2 regions of the Lactiplantibacillus paraxiangfangensis genome follow, and region 2 is predicted to be linked to the other one. Evidence: a T-box and tRNA genes for the amino acid it is inferred to sense, from the RefSeq annotation. Region 2 holds a T-box; the other holds one or more tRNA genes.
The links. The T-box of region 2 lies ahead of tyrS (tyrosine--tRNA ligase). A T-box ahead of a tRNA ligase gene usually reads a tRNA of that ligase, here a tRNA-Tyr.
Positions count from the first base shown of each region.

Region 1 (7,930 bases), on a different contig from region 2:
CCATATTGAAGGACAGGAGGTGCGAAATGGCCCGTCCCATTAAGAAAGGAATCGATTATTTTAACTTAGATGTGGACTTTTTTCATGATATAAAGATTCGAAAAATCTTACGTGCTTGTGGTAACCAGTCAATTTCTATACTAATCTGCCTGCTCTGTAATATTTATCAAGATGAAGGGTATTACACGCGGTGGGATGAAGATATACGGTTCTTGGTGGCCGATGATGTCGATGCCAAGGAAAGTGCAGTACAGGATGTGGTTAAACGCGCTTGCGCAGTTGGGTTCTTCGATAAGTCATTATTTGATGAATATAAAATTCTTACTTCTAAGCGTATTCAAGAAAATTACAAATTGGCTGCCAAGCAAAAGAAAGATAGCTCAATTGAGGTTAAATATCGGTTGCCAAGAGTTTCCAATGATGATAATGGGGTTTCCAATGATGGAAACGAAGTAAACAACGTTGAAAATCCCCATAGTATATCAGACCAGAGTAAATCAGATAATAACAAAGTAAATAACACTAGACCCGATCCGCGTGATGCTATCCATGAGGAGTTCACTGAAAAGGTTTGGATGATTTACCCCAAGAAACGTGACTTTCAAAAAGCTTATGACGCTTACTATACTGCCAAGCTTGAAGGAGTTTCTCTGGATACCATTATCACAAAAATCGAGGAATATAAGGCCTATTTGAAGTTGAATCAGACCTCTGAACAATATACCAAAAGTCTAGAAAATTGGCTGGGTGGTCGGTGCTGGCTTGATGTATACGACATGACACCACCTAAACCTAAAGGATCAAGTGGCAGAAAAGAAATCGTTCCAAAATGGGCGCAAAAAGGTGCTTCACAGACGGGTTCTAAGGCTAAAGGTAAAGAGCTGACTGAGGAACAACGCCAGGAGCTAGCTGAACGCGTGGCTAGACTAGGCGCCACTGAGAATAAATAAAAAATGCAAGGAGGAAAGCCTATGCCGATTCTGATAGAGGAGCGTAGTGGATTCAGAATTCTGGCCCAAGGATCGCATGCGGATTTGTCAAAGCTGGTCAAGCTAAAGCGTGCCGGTGGTAAGTGGACGGGACCAGTTAGGATTGTTCGTGATGATGCACGGTTATTAACCGATGACGAGTACTATCGCGGCATGACCGTCACACCGATAAATGCGGATGAACAACATCAGGCTCGTTTTATCCTTGATGCTATGCATCAGGGGGTGACCAGTTTTGATATGATTGCCCACCGCTTGTGCTTGCCCAGAAGCCGTGTTGTAAGTTTGACCCGTAAGTACAAATTACGATGGACTCATTGGCAGGGTAAAAAAGGCAATCAGATTGTTGATGCTGAGACTGCCACAGAAATGGCGCACAAGTTAGGCAGAGCCCCGTATCTAGTTAGAAATGCGTCTAGAAATGGGCAACTAGTCAACGGGTTCAAGATTTGCAAGTACTACGAATTCAAGGCAAGTGTAAACGCAGAACGGAGTGATTGAAAATGAGGCCAAAAACAGAAAATGATATGCATCTTTTAACATGTATTTACCAGTACATTGGCGCGCATGGCTATGCACCGACCATCAGAGAGTTGGGCACGTTGGCCGGGATTGGATCAACCAGCACGGTGTTTAGCCGGTTGAAGGACCTAGAGAAGTCAAAACTAATTACGCGGGTGCCAGATAGCCCGCGGACGATGACCATTACATCGATGGGACGCGAGGCAGTTGGGTATGCGGATTGAACATGTGTTTATGTTGGAACCAATTCAACAGCAGCGACCAAAGTCGTCAATAGGACGTGGGCGTGGAAGTCGCAAGATCATCGTTTACGATCCGCCAAAGGTTCGACTATTTAAAAAGGCCGTTGCCGAGGAGGCCACGCTGACATACCGTGGACAGCCCCTGACAGGTAGCTTGGCGGTAAGCGTAGTGTTTTACCGGTCAGTACAACAAAGCCTGTCTAAAGTCGAAAAACAGCGACGAATCAAGGGTGTGCACTTGCCGGTAGTCAAGCCGGACCTAGATAACTACGTGAAATCGTTTTTGGACGCGCTTCACGGCATTTACTGGCAAGATGACGCGCTAATAACTGATTTGACCGCAAGTAAGCGGTATGGCCGGCAGCCGAGAATTGAAATTAAAGTTGAGGAGACTAAAAATGACTGATTTAGCACTAAAGATGGGACGTAAGACGGTAGTGGCCTATATGGTCGTACTGACCTTTGATGGCGAAATTATGAAGAACTACCCCAAGATTTACAAGCGGTACGGTGATGCATTTAATCGCTGTGAACATTTGAACCATGTAATTAAGTCTGATGACTACAAGTGGAAACTGATGTGTGCCAAGGGCTGGTTCGAAGTTGATCCAAACGAGAAAGGAGAATAAGCAATGGCTAAACAACGAAAGCATGCAAAGCGGTCAACGATTAAGAAGAAGCGGCGGCGCATGAGGTTACACGCAGCACAACACGGCGTGGAGCGCCCGCGAGCCAAGCACGAAAGTAAAGTAGGTGTGGCGAATGAAACGGATTACTGATGCAATTGATGATGTGCTAGAAATATTTGGAAGCATCGGCGCCATTGGGCTGTGCATAGCTTACATCGTTGTTCTCCTTGGCCTTGTGGTATGGCTAGTTGTTCACGCTTGGATGGTGGTGATCTGATGAAATTTTTAGACCTGTTTGCTGGTATTGGTGGATTTCATTTGGGAATGGAGCAAGCCGGTCACAAATGTGTTGGCTGGGTTGAGTGGGATAATTTTGCTAGAAAAAGCTATCAAGCTATTTATGATGTGAAAGGAGTGTGGAACGCTAGTGACATACGAGCAGTTAGAGCTGATGAGTTACCCCGAGCAGACTGCTGGTGCTTCGGCTTCCCCTGCCAAGACATCAGTGTTGCTGGAAAGCAAAAAGGAATCACTGCCGGAAAACGTAGTTCTTTATTTTTTACAGTTACAGGGCTTATTAGAGACCTCAAAGAAGAAGATCGCCCCAGCTATTTACTCATTGAGAACGTTAAAAACTTACTTAGTATTAACGGCGGGTTTGACTTCCTCAAACTTCAAATTGAATTGGACGAAATCGGGTACGACTGTGAATGGGACGTTCTCGATTCAGCAGAAGTCGTGCCTCAGCACAGGGAACGTATATTCATTATCGGACATCTTAGAGGACGACGTACCAGCAAAGTATTTCCTATCACAGAAGCTTACCGAGAAGCTAATAAGCAAGATGGACCGGTCGCTAACACCCTTACCACGCGATACAGTGACTCACAAGGAGTCGGATCGTATGTTGTTGAAGGTAAATCGAAGAGCGTAGAGCAGGTTGGAAACGTCATGGACGTGGATTACTTCAGTGGCAATCCTCAGACTGGGCGTGTCTATGATCCGCAGGGGATTTCTCCAACACTTAGCACAATGCAGGGTGGTGGGCGTGAACCAAAGATTATCGTTAACCCTCATGGATTTAACCACGGTGGGATTAAAGATATTTCACCTACTGTAACTGCTGGGTCGTTTAGTGACAATACGTTTGTGAATAATGGGATTAAAGTTCGCAAGTTGACTCCACGTGAATGTTGGCGACTACAAGGCTTCCCAGACTGGGCATTTAATCGAGCGAAAGAAGCCGGACTAAGTGATAGTCAGTTATATAAGCAGGCTGGTAATAGCGTGACGGTGCCTGTCATCAAAGTTATTGCTGAAAGGATGAAGATTATTGATTGAAGTTAAGGAACCAACAGCAGAGGAACGTAAGCAAGCGTTTGAACTATTTGGGGAGGATTAAACATGAGTAAATTAAATTTAGATTTTATCAGGTTCATTCGTAACCCATATATTGAGGACTATACGTGGGAAGGCAACACTTTACTAATTTGGGTAAATAACTACAAATACGGCGTCTTTGTTGGCAAGTTCAAGAAGATCTGTTGCATGGATAAAGGCGGCCTTAAAGCCATACTTGGGTATGATTGCGTAGGAATTAGCCTAGCTGGCACGGATCTGCTGGAAAAACATGGTGATGAGTTGCGGGCAGCATTCCCGCCGAAGGAGTAGGAATGATTAAAATTTATCGGAAGACGGCCACGATTAAGGCCGAACAGTTCGATGGTAGTCAAAAAAAGATGTTTGGATATCGTATTATTCCAAGCAGCATAATGGATGTAGATAAAAGAGCACCCGTTTACTATTCAATATTTATTAATGATGATGAACCAGAGCCTGATGATGATTTGCCAGTTGACGATATAGAAATAGTTTTTGAGATTGGCTATTGGGTTGTCAAAGAATCAGACGAGATTAAAGTGTTGGCGGATAAAGATTTTAAGCAACAGTATATTGAATATCCGACAATTCCGCAGATAGTAATTGATGTAATTAGGTATGCCAATATTCACAAACATGGTATTTATTGGGTATTGAATACTACACCGAAGCAGTTAGTTAAAAATAATATCATTAGTCAATCTAAGATCCGTGAGTATAGTAATTTCTTTAGACAGCATGACAGTCAAGAAATATTTGCCCGTGCGTGGCTTGATGGCTACCAAGTGGAGATGAAAAAATGAAAATTATTGCATTACAAAGTGTCGGACTAGGCGATTTTTTACAGGACGGAAGCACTGGTGGACTAGTTCCGACTCAGTTACAGGTTCGTGTTGGATTTCCGTTTTACGGTAATCCATATGGACCGGATAACGATAAAGAACCTAAAGTCACAAAAATTCAGCTGAGTATGAATGGAATAAACTATATTGCCAAAACTGATGATAAACATAAATTCGTTTTGCCAGCTGACAAGTATATTGCGGAGTATGTGGAAAACAGTAAATAAAAAGCGCAGCCCTAAAGGCTGCGCTACGATTAATTCCTACAAAATTAATTATATCACAGTCAAGTTAAGGGGTGGCGGCGTTGATCGAACCAATTTTTAAGAGTGATGATTATGACGATGATGCAACAATTAAAAATGTAGTGCACGAATTGAAAGGGTATAAGGGTCTGGTGATTAAGGAGCAACAATTGCGAGCTTATCATTTAGCCGGGCAGGTTTATGATGGGACGCTGCTTAGTGCAACTAACGTTAATCACGAGGAAGAAAAAGAAATTACACGATTACATTTGCAAGAAAAAAATGAGTTCAAAATGGCCATGATCACTAACGCCATTAAGTTGATGGGGCAAGTTGATGAACATTCTGACCAGTTGGCCACCGTCCTTCAGTTGCAATTTGTTGAGTTCCACAAGGTTGAGGACTGCTGTTACCACTACATGCAGAAGTATGGCGTAGATTTGTCTAAAACAACCTTTTATGAGTATCGGAAGGAAGCTATGTTCAAATTTCCCATGTTCTATCCGCATGAACTGCGAGTTAAGAAGGGCGATGATGGCAAAAAATAAATCCGGACACAATCCGGACGCTTTTCGGACTGAATCCGGACGGTATCCGGAACATTCTAGCAAAAAAGGGGTCTATATTAGTATTATCGAATTGTAGGTAAGCCACCCCGGGCTTTCATTACCTGCATTCATGGCGGTGCGTCAGAGATGGTGAGCTGTGCCGGACTGTAAATCCGGTCCCATTGGGTGAGTAGGTTCGAATCCTACCGCCGCCATTAGGCAGGTATCAAAATGTTCTGTTCCTCCAAATGGATATATTAATTGATACGATTGCCTGCCTATTAAGGAGTGGTAAGCATAACGGTACTGCAGCGGCTTGCTAAGTCGTTACTCACTAGTTGAGTTGCTGGTTCAAGTCCAGCTCACTCTGTTGCCAACGATTTAAATGGAGATGACGTGCTCCTCTCGGTCGTTGGCGTTAGTCTTCGTGTAAAGCCCAGTCTTCGAATGCTGGGTTTTTTTGATACAGAAAATTAGGTGATGAGATGAAGGATAGAAGTTTTATGATTGTTTGCTTATTAGTATGCATCTTCTTGATAGTGCTAGGTGTCATTAAGAAACGACCGGAAAGCATTATATGGGCTACTGGAACAGCACTATTTTGTGCAGGTGAGCTATGGATTAGGTGGGATCATTTTGATTAAACGAACTCCAGAGGGATTACAGTGGCCGATTGACAGGAAGATAGATCATGACCTGCGTAATTGGCCGAAAGCGTCTGAAAAGCGTCCGAAAAAGCGTATTAAATCGGACGCTTTTAATTTAGAAAAAAAGGATGGTAATTACTATGAACAAAGAATTATTGGAAAAATTACAAGCTGAATATGATGACTTGATGGATAAGGATGCTAAAGCTTGGTCTGCTGCAGGTAATTCAAATATTCCGGATGAGCAACGACAGCTCATTGGTATCCAAGCAAATGCGATGGAAACATACGCACAAGTATTAGCAATTCGGATTCATTTACTCGAAAAGTAAGGACGGTAATAAAAATGAACGATATTGAATTTGTGAATATGTGTAAGGAATCAGTTGCTGACTATACCAACAAGCATTTGGATAAGACGGACGGCAACAGGATCACCACTGCTGATGTTTACATTGTTTGGCAGGTTAAGGCACTACAGAACAGTAAGGCACTGCTAAGTACGACGTTAAGTGACGGCATGTATTATGAAGCCACGTACAATGGCGATAAAAGCCAGATTTACTTGGATGCTTACAAGAAATTTGAGAACGTTGAGATTAACCTGTAAGGAGGCAGCCTAACTTGAAAGTTGAAGAATGGTCAATTGATAAGGTTAAGCCATACGACAATAACCCTCGGAATAATGACGGTGCGGTTGATGCTACGGCCAACTCCATTAAGGAGTTTGGCTGGCAACAACCAATTGTAGTGGATAGAGGCGGGGTGATCATTGTTGGTCATACACGTTTGAGGGCCGCTAAGAAGTTAAAGCTGGATAAAGTACCGGTAGTTATTGCTGGCAGCCTTTCTGATGAACAAGTTAAAGCCTATCGCTTAGCTGACAATAAGACCGGCGAATTAGCAGACTGGGACTTTAATGTTTTGGGCGCTGAAATGGCTGAGATTAACGATTTAGACTTAGCAGATTTCGGCTTTGATGAACCAATCAGTGACGACGATTTTGATGATGATTTTAGTCTTCCGGATGGCGATAAGCCTAATGTAGGTCAGATTACATTCACGCTATCCAATGAGCAGATTGATTTGATTAAGAATACTTTGTCGGATGTTGACCAAGAAGGTATTGAGACGTTTGGCAATACTAATAAAATGGGTAACTCTCTTTTTAAGGTGGTGAAAGAATGGGCAGAGCGAAAGATGTAGTTTTAAAGGTGATTCCATCAAAAATTGCAATTCCATTTATTAAAAAGCATCATTACTCTGGGAAAGTAGTAAACAACAGCAATTTACACTTTGGAGCGTTTTTAGATGGTGAGCTACATGGAGTTATGTCGTATGGGCCGCCGCTGGATAAAAGTAAAATTCTGGGATTGGTTAATGGGACTGGCTGGAATGAAATGCTTGAACTCAATCGGATGGCATTTGATGAGGCATTACCTCGGAACAGTGAAAGCCGTTGTATATCGTTATCAATTAAGCTCATTAAAAAGCATGCCCCACAAATTAAATGGATTGTTAGCTTTGCTGATGCCGTCTCGTGTGGTGATGGAACGATTTATCGAGCATCAAATTTTGTTTTGACTGAAATAAAAGCTAATTATAATCTTGCTCAATTACCTAGTGGTGAAAAGATTCATAAAATGACATTGGAAAGCAACCCAACAACCCCGCGTAAGGAATTAGGAGGGCGAAGCTATTACGATGTCACAGGGGGCAAGTATGATTTTAAAAAGTATTTAGCCGCAGCCAATGCTAATGTAATGAAGGGATATCAGCTACGCTATATTTACTTTATCGACAAACGTTATCGTAAACGACTAAAGGTTGAAGAAATTCCATTTAGTAAGATTGGCGAGCTTGATATCGGCATGTATAAAGGCGAA
Region 1 is NZ_BTPW01000011.1:62,224-70,153, forward strand. It holds gene AAA939_RS07500 (DUF4373 domain-containing protein) at 27-950, shown strand; gene AAA939_RS07505 (hypothetical protein) at 972-1,490, shown strand; gene AAA939_RS07510 (LexA family protein) at 1,493-1,735, shown strand; gene AAA939_RS07515 (RusA family crossover junction endodeoxyribonuclease) at 1,725-2,159, shown strand; gene AAA939_RS07520 (hypothetical protein) at 2,152-2,382, shown strand; gene AAA939_RS07525 (hypothetical protein) at 2,386-2,532, shown strand; gene AAA939_RS07530 (DNA cytosine methyltransferase) at 2,659-3,723, shown strand; gene AAA939_RS07535 (hypothetical protein) at 3,787-4,053, shown strand; gene AAA939_RS07540 (hypothetical protein) at 4,056-4,565, shown strand; gene AAA939_RS07545 (hypothetical protein) at 4,562-4,831, shown strand; gene AAA939_RS07550 (hypothetical protein) at 4,912-5,397, shown strand; tRNA gene AAA939_RS07555 (tRNA-Tyr) at 5,530-5,612, shown strand; tRNA gene AAA939_RS07560 (tRNA-Ser) at 5,683-5,767, shown strand; gene AAA939_RS07565 (crAss001_48 related protein) at 6,185-6,376, shown strand; gene AAA939_RS07570 (DUF6275 family protein) at 6,391-6,654, shown strand; gene AAA939_RS07575 (ParB N-terminal domain-containing protein) at 6,669-7,250, shown strand; gene AAA939_RS07580 (Mom family adenine methylcarbamoylation protein) at 7,229-7,930, shown strand, end outside.
Region 1: it has a tRNA-Tyr gene. The T-box ahead of tyrS (tyrosine--tRNA ligase) is inferred to sense a tRNA for this amino acid. The anticodon was not compared.

Region 2 (7,930 bases):
TTGAGACTTTATAATGGGAGTATAAAGTTTGATGGGGTGAAGTGATGATAGGAACGATTTTTAACGTTGGGATGATCCTAGTTGGTTGCACAGTTGGGAGCTTGTTTAAGCACGGTATCAAACCCGCGTACCATGAGATCTTGATGCAAGCACTGGGACTAGCGGCGTGCATGATTGGAATCAACGCGGTGGTGCAGCACATGCCGCAGAGTAAGTACCCGGTCTTGTTCATTGTGAGTTTGGCGCTTGGTGGGCTCATTGGACAGGCGTTAGATTTACAGGGCCGTTTTGACCGTCTCGTGGGCCGGTTTTCAAGTGGAAATTTGTCGGAAGGCTTGGCGACGGCGGTACTACTATATTGTATCGGGTCCTTATCAATTTTAGGGCCCATTGAAGCGGCACTTAAACACGACTATACGTTCTTGTTTACGAATGGGATGTTGGACGGGATTACGTCGATCGTACTGGCATCAACGTTCGGGTTTGGAATCGCAATCGCTGCGGGAGTCCTGTTTGTCTGGCAAGGCTCGCTGTACGTGTTGGCACTGGTATTGCAGGGTGCGTTAAGTACGGCAATTTTAAATGAAATCACCATTGTTGGGGGCATTTTAATTCTGGCGTCCGGGTTAGGGCTACTGAAGATTAAGCAGATCAATACGTTAAATTTATTGCCAGCGCTGTTAATTCCACCATTGGTCATTAGTGTGTGGCAACTATTCTAGAACTTTTATGACTAAACTAAAAAAAGCATGATTTCCGTAAGTTAGTTTACGGTAATCATGCTTTTTTGGTTTAGTTAGCTAGGTGGTGTCGTTCACGGAACTCGCGCCGGTTACGTTCCAAATGCTTGTGGATTTTTTCAATCAGCAGTTCGTGTGCAGCGGTTGATTTGCAAGGCATCGCAGTTTCTGGAAAGCGGACATCGATATTGATTGTATCTGGTGTAATCGCCGTTTTAGCAGCTAGCGCGATGGCGAGGCTATCCGGTGTGTGTTGGTACATGAGGTCATTGCGAATGGCAAATTTAATATTTTGCTGGTTGGCAAGTCGAACGTAACGGTTGAGAATGTCTTGATCCAAAAGGCCGTGTAGTAGCAGTTGATAGTCGGGGTGCGCCGTCATTTCTGTTTGAAATGCGTCGGAGTAATCACGAGTCAGTGCTTGGGTAAACGTGGCGCCCAGGTCGATGCGTTCGTGAAACGTTCCCAAATTACGGTGCTGTTCGTCGGGATGCAGTACCGGAGTACCAAACATAGCGGATTGGAGGTGCTTATCCATTTGCTCATCAGATAAAGACATGGCGGTCAGTTCCTTTCAGAATATGAAGTGTTATTACTATCATTGTAGTAAAGAAACCGGTTTTATCAAACAAAAATTTTCTAAAAATGTTTAACGCTTCACAATTAAGCAGGCCAAAAACGTGTCATCCTTGATTTTATAAGTAACATTGAGCTGTTTATTTGCTAACTGTTCAATGCTAGTTAGCCCGTAGCCCAAGTGTCCGGGTTTCGTCGTGAAGCGACTTTTAGAAATGCGAGCTAAGTCGACGGTATCATTAGCTGGAAATTTATTTTGAATTCTAAAGGTCACGGCTGCCGTCGTCGTTTCAATGGCTAAATGAACTTGATGATCAACCTTGGTAGCAGCATCAATGGCATTATCCAGTAAGTTACCTAAAATTCGAACAAGCTTGACCTGGTCCGTTTCTGGAAGGTCAACGGTTTGGAGAATCGAAATTGAGAGTGTGACGCCGAGACTGGCAGCGGATTCGTACTTGGAATAGATTAAACCGCTGAGCGCCGGAGCGTGCAGGTAGCGTAATTGTTCGGGTGCGCTGGTCGCTAATTTTTGATCGTTTGGGAGGACTTCGTGTTCAAAGTAATGTTTGAGGCCGGTCATATCGTCTTTTTGGATATATTGCGACAGGCTGAGCAAAACGTTTTGATAATCGTGTTTGAAAAGGTGTAATTCTTGATTGCGGTGACTGAGGAGGATGTTATATTGAGAAACTTCTCCGAGTAGCTGAGCATCAGATAGCCGGCTATTTTTGCTGCTGACTAAGTAGAAACTGACGATACCAAAAATGACGCTGGAAGCCACGGCAACGTACATTTGTGAGACGACGGATAGTTCCATAGCGTAAGCGTATGCCAGAATGTAAAGTCCGTAACAGAGAAGCACTAGTAAGTAGTCGCTGCGGTCAATTTTAACGTGCTGAAAGAAATCAGCTGCCGCGGAACGGATAACTAGGTGGTGGGCCCACAACCCAATTAAAATAATGAACGGTAAACTGAGTGCGACGGCGTAAAATAAGTCCAAGTTAGCCGCAAAGACTTTTAGGCTAAGGGCTTGCCGTAAACGCATTTCGAGCGTAGAACCCATGATAACCTTGACTAAACTGCCTGAAAGTCCGCCGACTAAGCGCTTAAAGGCATTTAAAAAGACCACGATGGGTAGCGTTAAAATCCACTTAGTATAAAGAAGTCGGGTGCACATGACCGTATTAAAGATCGTAATCGGGACGATCCAGAAAAAGACAAGTGGGACGTGTGGGAAAAGGGTTGTTGCGACTTGAGCAAAAACAGCACCAAAAATCACCAGACCCGTCCAGACAGTGGCAATTCGCCAAGTCAGAAATTCACGGAAGGCTAACATCAAGATCAGCATTTCGTACGTGCCGGAAAACAGCGATAAGATGTAAATCAGTATCTGCAAAAGATTCACCTCGTAAGGAATAATAATAGCCAAAAAAACAGTTTGTTAATTGACATTACTATCATAAAACAAATTCTAATTATTACGAAAGAAATTTTTAATTTAAGCGGAAAAAGTAGGAACTGGATAATTAATAATGTTTGGTTAACAGGTACAGGCACAGCTTTTAAAAATGATAGCTGTGTGCACCTCGATTCTAGAAGGTTATCAAATTAAATACAAAAAATAATGACAGGAATGATTTAACCGTAAAAATTGGTTCCTGCTAGGCGCAGTAAGCGGGAGAAAAATGGGTGCTTTTTTTATTGCGTCAGAGCGGCTTAATACTTAAAAAAGCTAAGATTCTAAAGGTGTTTTTATTAATTAGTTCATGGTATGATACGCATTGACTGTTAGAACTTTATTGTTCAATATTTTAAACAAGGAAACGGGTGGAAAGTGAATGCCAAGACATTTAAAAAGACGGCAACGACGACCATGGTCGTTGATCCTGATTGTTGTAGTGCTTTTTGGGGTCATTGGCTTTACAATTACGCAGGGGTCGGACTGGATCGACGCATCGTTTGCAACTAAGCGGTCATCAGCTAAACCGACTGCAAAAGCACAACCACAAAAGAAAGTTAATCAGGTCATGCTCGATGTGCCACTAATTAATCAAATGACGGCACCGAGTTTGTATAATGGTTGTGAAGTGACCTCATTAGCGATGATGATGAATTATGACCACATTAATGTGACTAAAAATCAGTTAGCGGACCAATTGACTAGTGTGCCTATCACTTATGACAATGGGCAACACGGTAATCCGAATTATGGGTTTGTTGGGGATATCAATGGTAATGATCCCGGCCTAGGGGTTTACCATGGTCCAATCTATAAAGTTGCCAAAACACAAACGAGTCACGTTAAAGATTTGACGGGGGCTAGTTTTGATGACGTGGTCAAGCAGTTGGAAGCCGGGCGCCCGGTTTGGACGATTACGACGGTTGCGTTTGCGCCGGTTAGTTCAATGGAAAACTGGCAGACACCACAAGGCCCAGTCAAGGTGACTTATGATGTACATAGCGTTGTCATTGTTGGCTTTAATCGTGCAAAACAAAAAATTTACATCAATAATCCTTATGGTGAAAAACAGCAGGCCGTTGATTGGCAAAATTTCCAGGCTGCTTACAAGCAGATGGGACAACAGGCCATTGTGCTAACTTTAAAACATTAGAAGGCGAAAAGAGTGTGCCAAAAGGCGGTTAGTTTGTGAGCATTAACGTGGAATCAGCGATTATTCCTGGGTTTGGAATGGTCGTTGATTCCGGGTTAAGCGGAGCAAATTGCCTTTTGGCCCACGTTTAGACCATAGCAATAGCAAAATCCATTCGGAAATCCTCTGGATGGATTTTTTGTTTTGCCCCAGACTTTTTTTGTTGTAATGGGAATTTGTTAACAAGCTGTAACTTAATTGCAATCGAATTGAAGTCGTTTTTCACAAAAAAAGCGTTTATGATAAAAGAGTATATAAATATTAAAATAATCATGAATAGATTAACTGCTCTGGTAAGCTTAGTTGCCGTAAATTCTGATAAATTCAGGTATTGCCATATATATTTTGATATTATAGTATAAATGCGGTCGTGTACGGGGAACGGTATTATAAGTTGACCTATACCGGGGACCGCTGGTGAACAGGGGCACAAGCAACATCATTGTTCAGTGTTTGTAAAAATAGGGAGGACATTTTTTATGGATTTTAAGCGCAAAGTTAAATTAGGTATCGCAACTGCCACCGGTGCGCTGGTGTTAGGTTTAGTTGCCGTACCATCAGTGAACCACGTCTTGCACGCGGCTTCTAATAACGTTAGTTCGGTGAGTCAAACGGCTGCACCAACGAATGTCAAGGCGACGAATCAAACGGTCAGTGCGAAGAGCGCTAGCGGGACCAAGTCAAATTATAGTGTTAAGTACGTCAAGGCTGGCACTAACGCAACCACTGCTACATACAAAAATACGGACTATAACACGAAGAGTGACGCCAAGGATCAAGTGAACTATCTTGGTGCGACCCAGGGTGATACGGTTAAGTTGGATAATGGTGAAACGGCAACGGTTCAAGGAACAATGGGCCGAATTTACGTTCACTGGAATACCGGTAACTGGTCCGTTACAACGATTGCCAACACGGAAGACGTTGCTAAAGATCCAGCTAAGTTTGCCAACCAAGTTAATAATCAAATTCAAAAACAAGATTTAACGGATAAGAATGTCACGAATGGTGCGGTCACGGTTTACAACCAAAGCCAATCAGGACAAGCCAACTCTGTTAAGTGGCAAAAAGCGGACAAAGTCTCACAAGTTCAAGGACAACAAGCAAATACGGTCATCAAAATTGCGGCGGATGCCAAAAACTAGTCAATCAATTCAGCTTAGGCGTTAGGCCTAAGCTTTTTTGGTCCCTTAAAACGTGATTGACTTTTAGCATGGTAGTGCTTATCATGTTAGATAATAATTAAAAGTAGTGATCTTTAATTAGTAGTGGCTGACCCAACAGTTAAGCGACTCGGTGGATGGTGCGAACCGAGCTGTGGTTAGACATGAATTACATGAAGTGAACTGCCAATCGGCCGGATGATTTTCGTTATCAATCAATGAGCGATCACGTTAAGCGTGATAACTTGGGTGGTAACGCGGAAAAACTCGTCCCTGTTGTATAGACAGGGACGAGTTTTTTGTTTTATTCGGACCTTAACTTAGGAGGAAAACAGATGAACATTATTGACGATTTAAAATGGCGCGGCGCAATCAATCAGCAGACTGATGAAGCGGGGCTTAAGGAATTAACTGAAAAGCAGTCAGTATCATTGTACTGTGGGATTGATCCAACTGGTGATAGTATGCATATCGGGCATTTGATTCCCTTTATGATTTTGAAACGGTTCCAGTTGGCCGGTCACCATCCATACGTGGTTGTCGGTGGTGGGACTGGTGCCATTGGTGATCCTTCGGGTAAGAACTCCGAACGGAAATTACAAACGATGGATCAAGTTAAGCATAACCAAGACGGTCTGAACGCTCAGATGCACAAGTTGTTTGGTTCTGACGAAAACTTCTCAATCGTGAATAACTACGACTGGTTATCAAAAATCTCATTATTAGACTTTTTACGTGATTACGGGAAGTTGTTCAGTGTGAACAACATGTTGAACAAAGAAGTTGTGGCAAGTCGTTTGGAAGTTGGTATTTCATACACCGAATTCACTTACCAAATTCTTCAATCCGTGGACTTCTTGCACCTTTACCGTGCAGAACACGTGCAGTTACAAATCGGTGGTGCTGACCAGTGGGGGAATATCACGGCCGGAACGGACTTGATTCACCGGTTAGAAGGAAACGATGCAAAGGCATACGGTTTAACGATTCCATTACTATTGAAGGCTGATGGTACGAAGTTTGGGAAGACGGCCGGTGGTGCTGTTTGGTTAAATCCTGAACGGACGTCACCTTACGAATTTTACCAATTCTGGATTAACCAAGATGACCGTGACGTGGTCAAATACCTCAAGTACTTTACGTTCTTAAGCCATGAAGAGATTGATCGGTTGGCAGAAACGGTGAAGACTGCGCCTGAAAAACGGGAAGCACAACGTCGCTTAGCTGAAGAAGTTACGGAATTTGTCCATGGGAAAGAAGCCGTCGTGGAAGCTGAAAATATCACTAAGGCGCTATTTACCGGGGATGTTCAGAACTTAAACGCCGATGAAATTGAACAAGGCTTTAAGGGTGTACCTTCTGCAGACGTTACTGCTGAAAAGCAAAACATCGTCTTGTGGTTAGTGGATGCAACTAAGTTTGAACCATCACGGCGACAAGCACGTGAAGATATTCAAAATGGTGCAATTCGGATCAACGGCGAAAAGGTCACTGACTTGGATGCTGAAATTGATCCAACGACAGCGTTTGACGGTAAGTTCGTCATTGTCCGTCGTGGGAAGAAGCGTTACTTCTTAGCACGCGTTAAATAAAACTAATGTTTAATTGGCTGGACCCTTGGTGGTTCGGCCTTTTTTGATGTTTTAATGCTGATTTGTAGTAGAATTAAAACATCGATGGGGACGTTGTAGTGAAGGGGCATACTAGAGAGGATGAGTCATTTGGCAGGACAACGGCATCAAAAGGTTACCACGAGGCTAGTCACGACTTTGGGGATTTTAATTGCAGCAACGGTTGTGATTTCCTTGTTTTTCCATATTCCAATTCCAATGACGCACGGCTATATCAACTTGTGTGACGCGGGCATTTTTATTGCGGCGTTACTATTTGGTCGACGTGGCGGTGCAATTGTAGGTGGCGCTAGTGGGCTATTGTTGGACTTGTTATTAGGATATTCGCAATATATGATCTTTTCATTAATCGTGCACGGACTGGAAGGCTGGGTTGCTGGACAATTTGGTGCGGGCCAGCGCAAGGGACGTCAAGTCGTCGTTTTGGGGGTAGCGGTCGTTGTGATGGTAACGGGGTACTTTATTTCTGATTCAATTATGTATACCGTGGCAACGGGGTTAATTGGTATTCCAACGAACTTGATTCAAGGTGTCGTGGGCGGTTTGATTGCTTTTCCAGTGGTTGCTCAAGTTAAGCGTCACGTCAAAACTGAATTTAATGCTTAATGTAGTAGTCTGGTGAATCGTGCTAGGACTGCGATTTCAGGAACTGATCAGGAGTGGTCAGTTCCTTTTTATATGAAAATAAGCATATCTGGTTGGGCATTTTTACATAATTATGAAAAACAGCGTAAAAAATCATTGACAGTTTCGCATCGGCTTGGTATATTAGTAAACGTTGTTGCAACGGACAACGATCAGTTAATTAAAAATTGTTGTTGACAATGATTTTGTTAATTGGTATGATTGTTCTCGTTGTCACAAGACAACTTATCGTTTGAAGCCGTGTTAATTAACTTGAAAAAAGTTGTTGACGGTAAGCGCTTTAAATGCTATGATGATTAAGCTGCATGAGGGAAACCGAAGCAGTCAATTAGACCTTTGAAAACTGAACAAAGTTTCGACAAATCAAATGTGTAGGGTCTCTTGATCTTGTATCAAGAGCAAAAAACATTTGCGAAGTCAATTCGTGAAAACAATTAATAAATTTGAACCAACTTTTTAAATGAGCTTTTTTAGAACTCATCATTAATTTGAGAGTTTGATCCTGGCTCAGGACGAACGCT
Region 2 is NZ_BTPW01000017.1:8-7,937, reverse strand. It holds gene AAA939_RS10070 (MerR family transcriptional regulator) at 1-4, shown strand, start outside; gene AAA939_RS10065 (DUF554 domain-containing protein) at 45-722, shown strand; gene AAA939_RS10060 (YueI family protein) at 793-1,299, opposite strand; gene AAA939_RS10055 (sensor histidine kinase) at 1,390-2,724, opposite strand; gene AAA939_RS10050 (C39 family peptidase) at 3,158-3,931, shown strand; gene AAA939_RS10045 (hypothetical protein) at 4,450-5,115, shown strand; T-box leader at 5,213-5,411, shown strand; gene tyrS (tyrosine--tRNA ligase) at 5,469-6,725, shown strand; gene AAA939_RS10035 (ECF transporter S component) at 6,855-7,370, shown strand.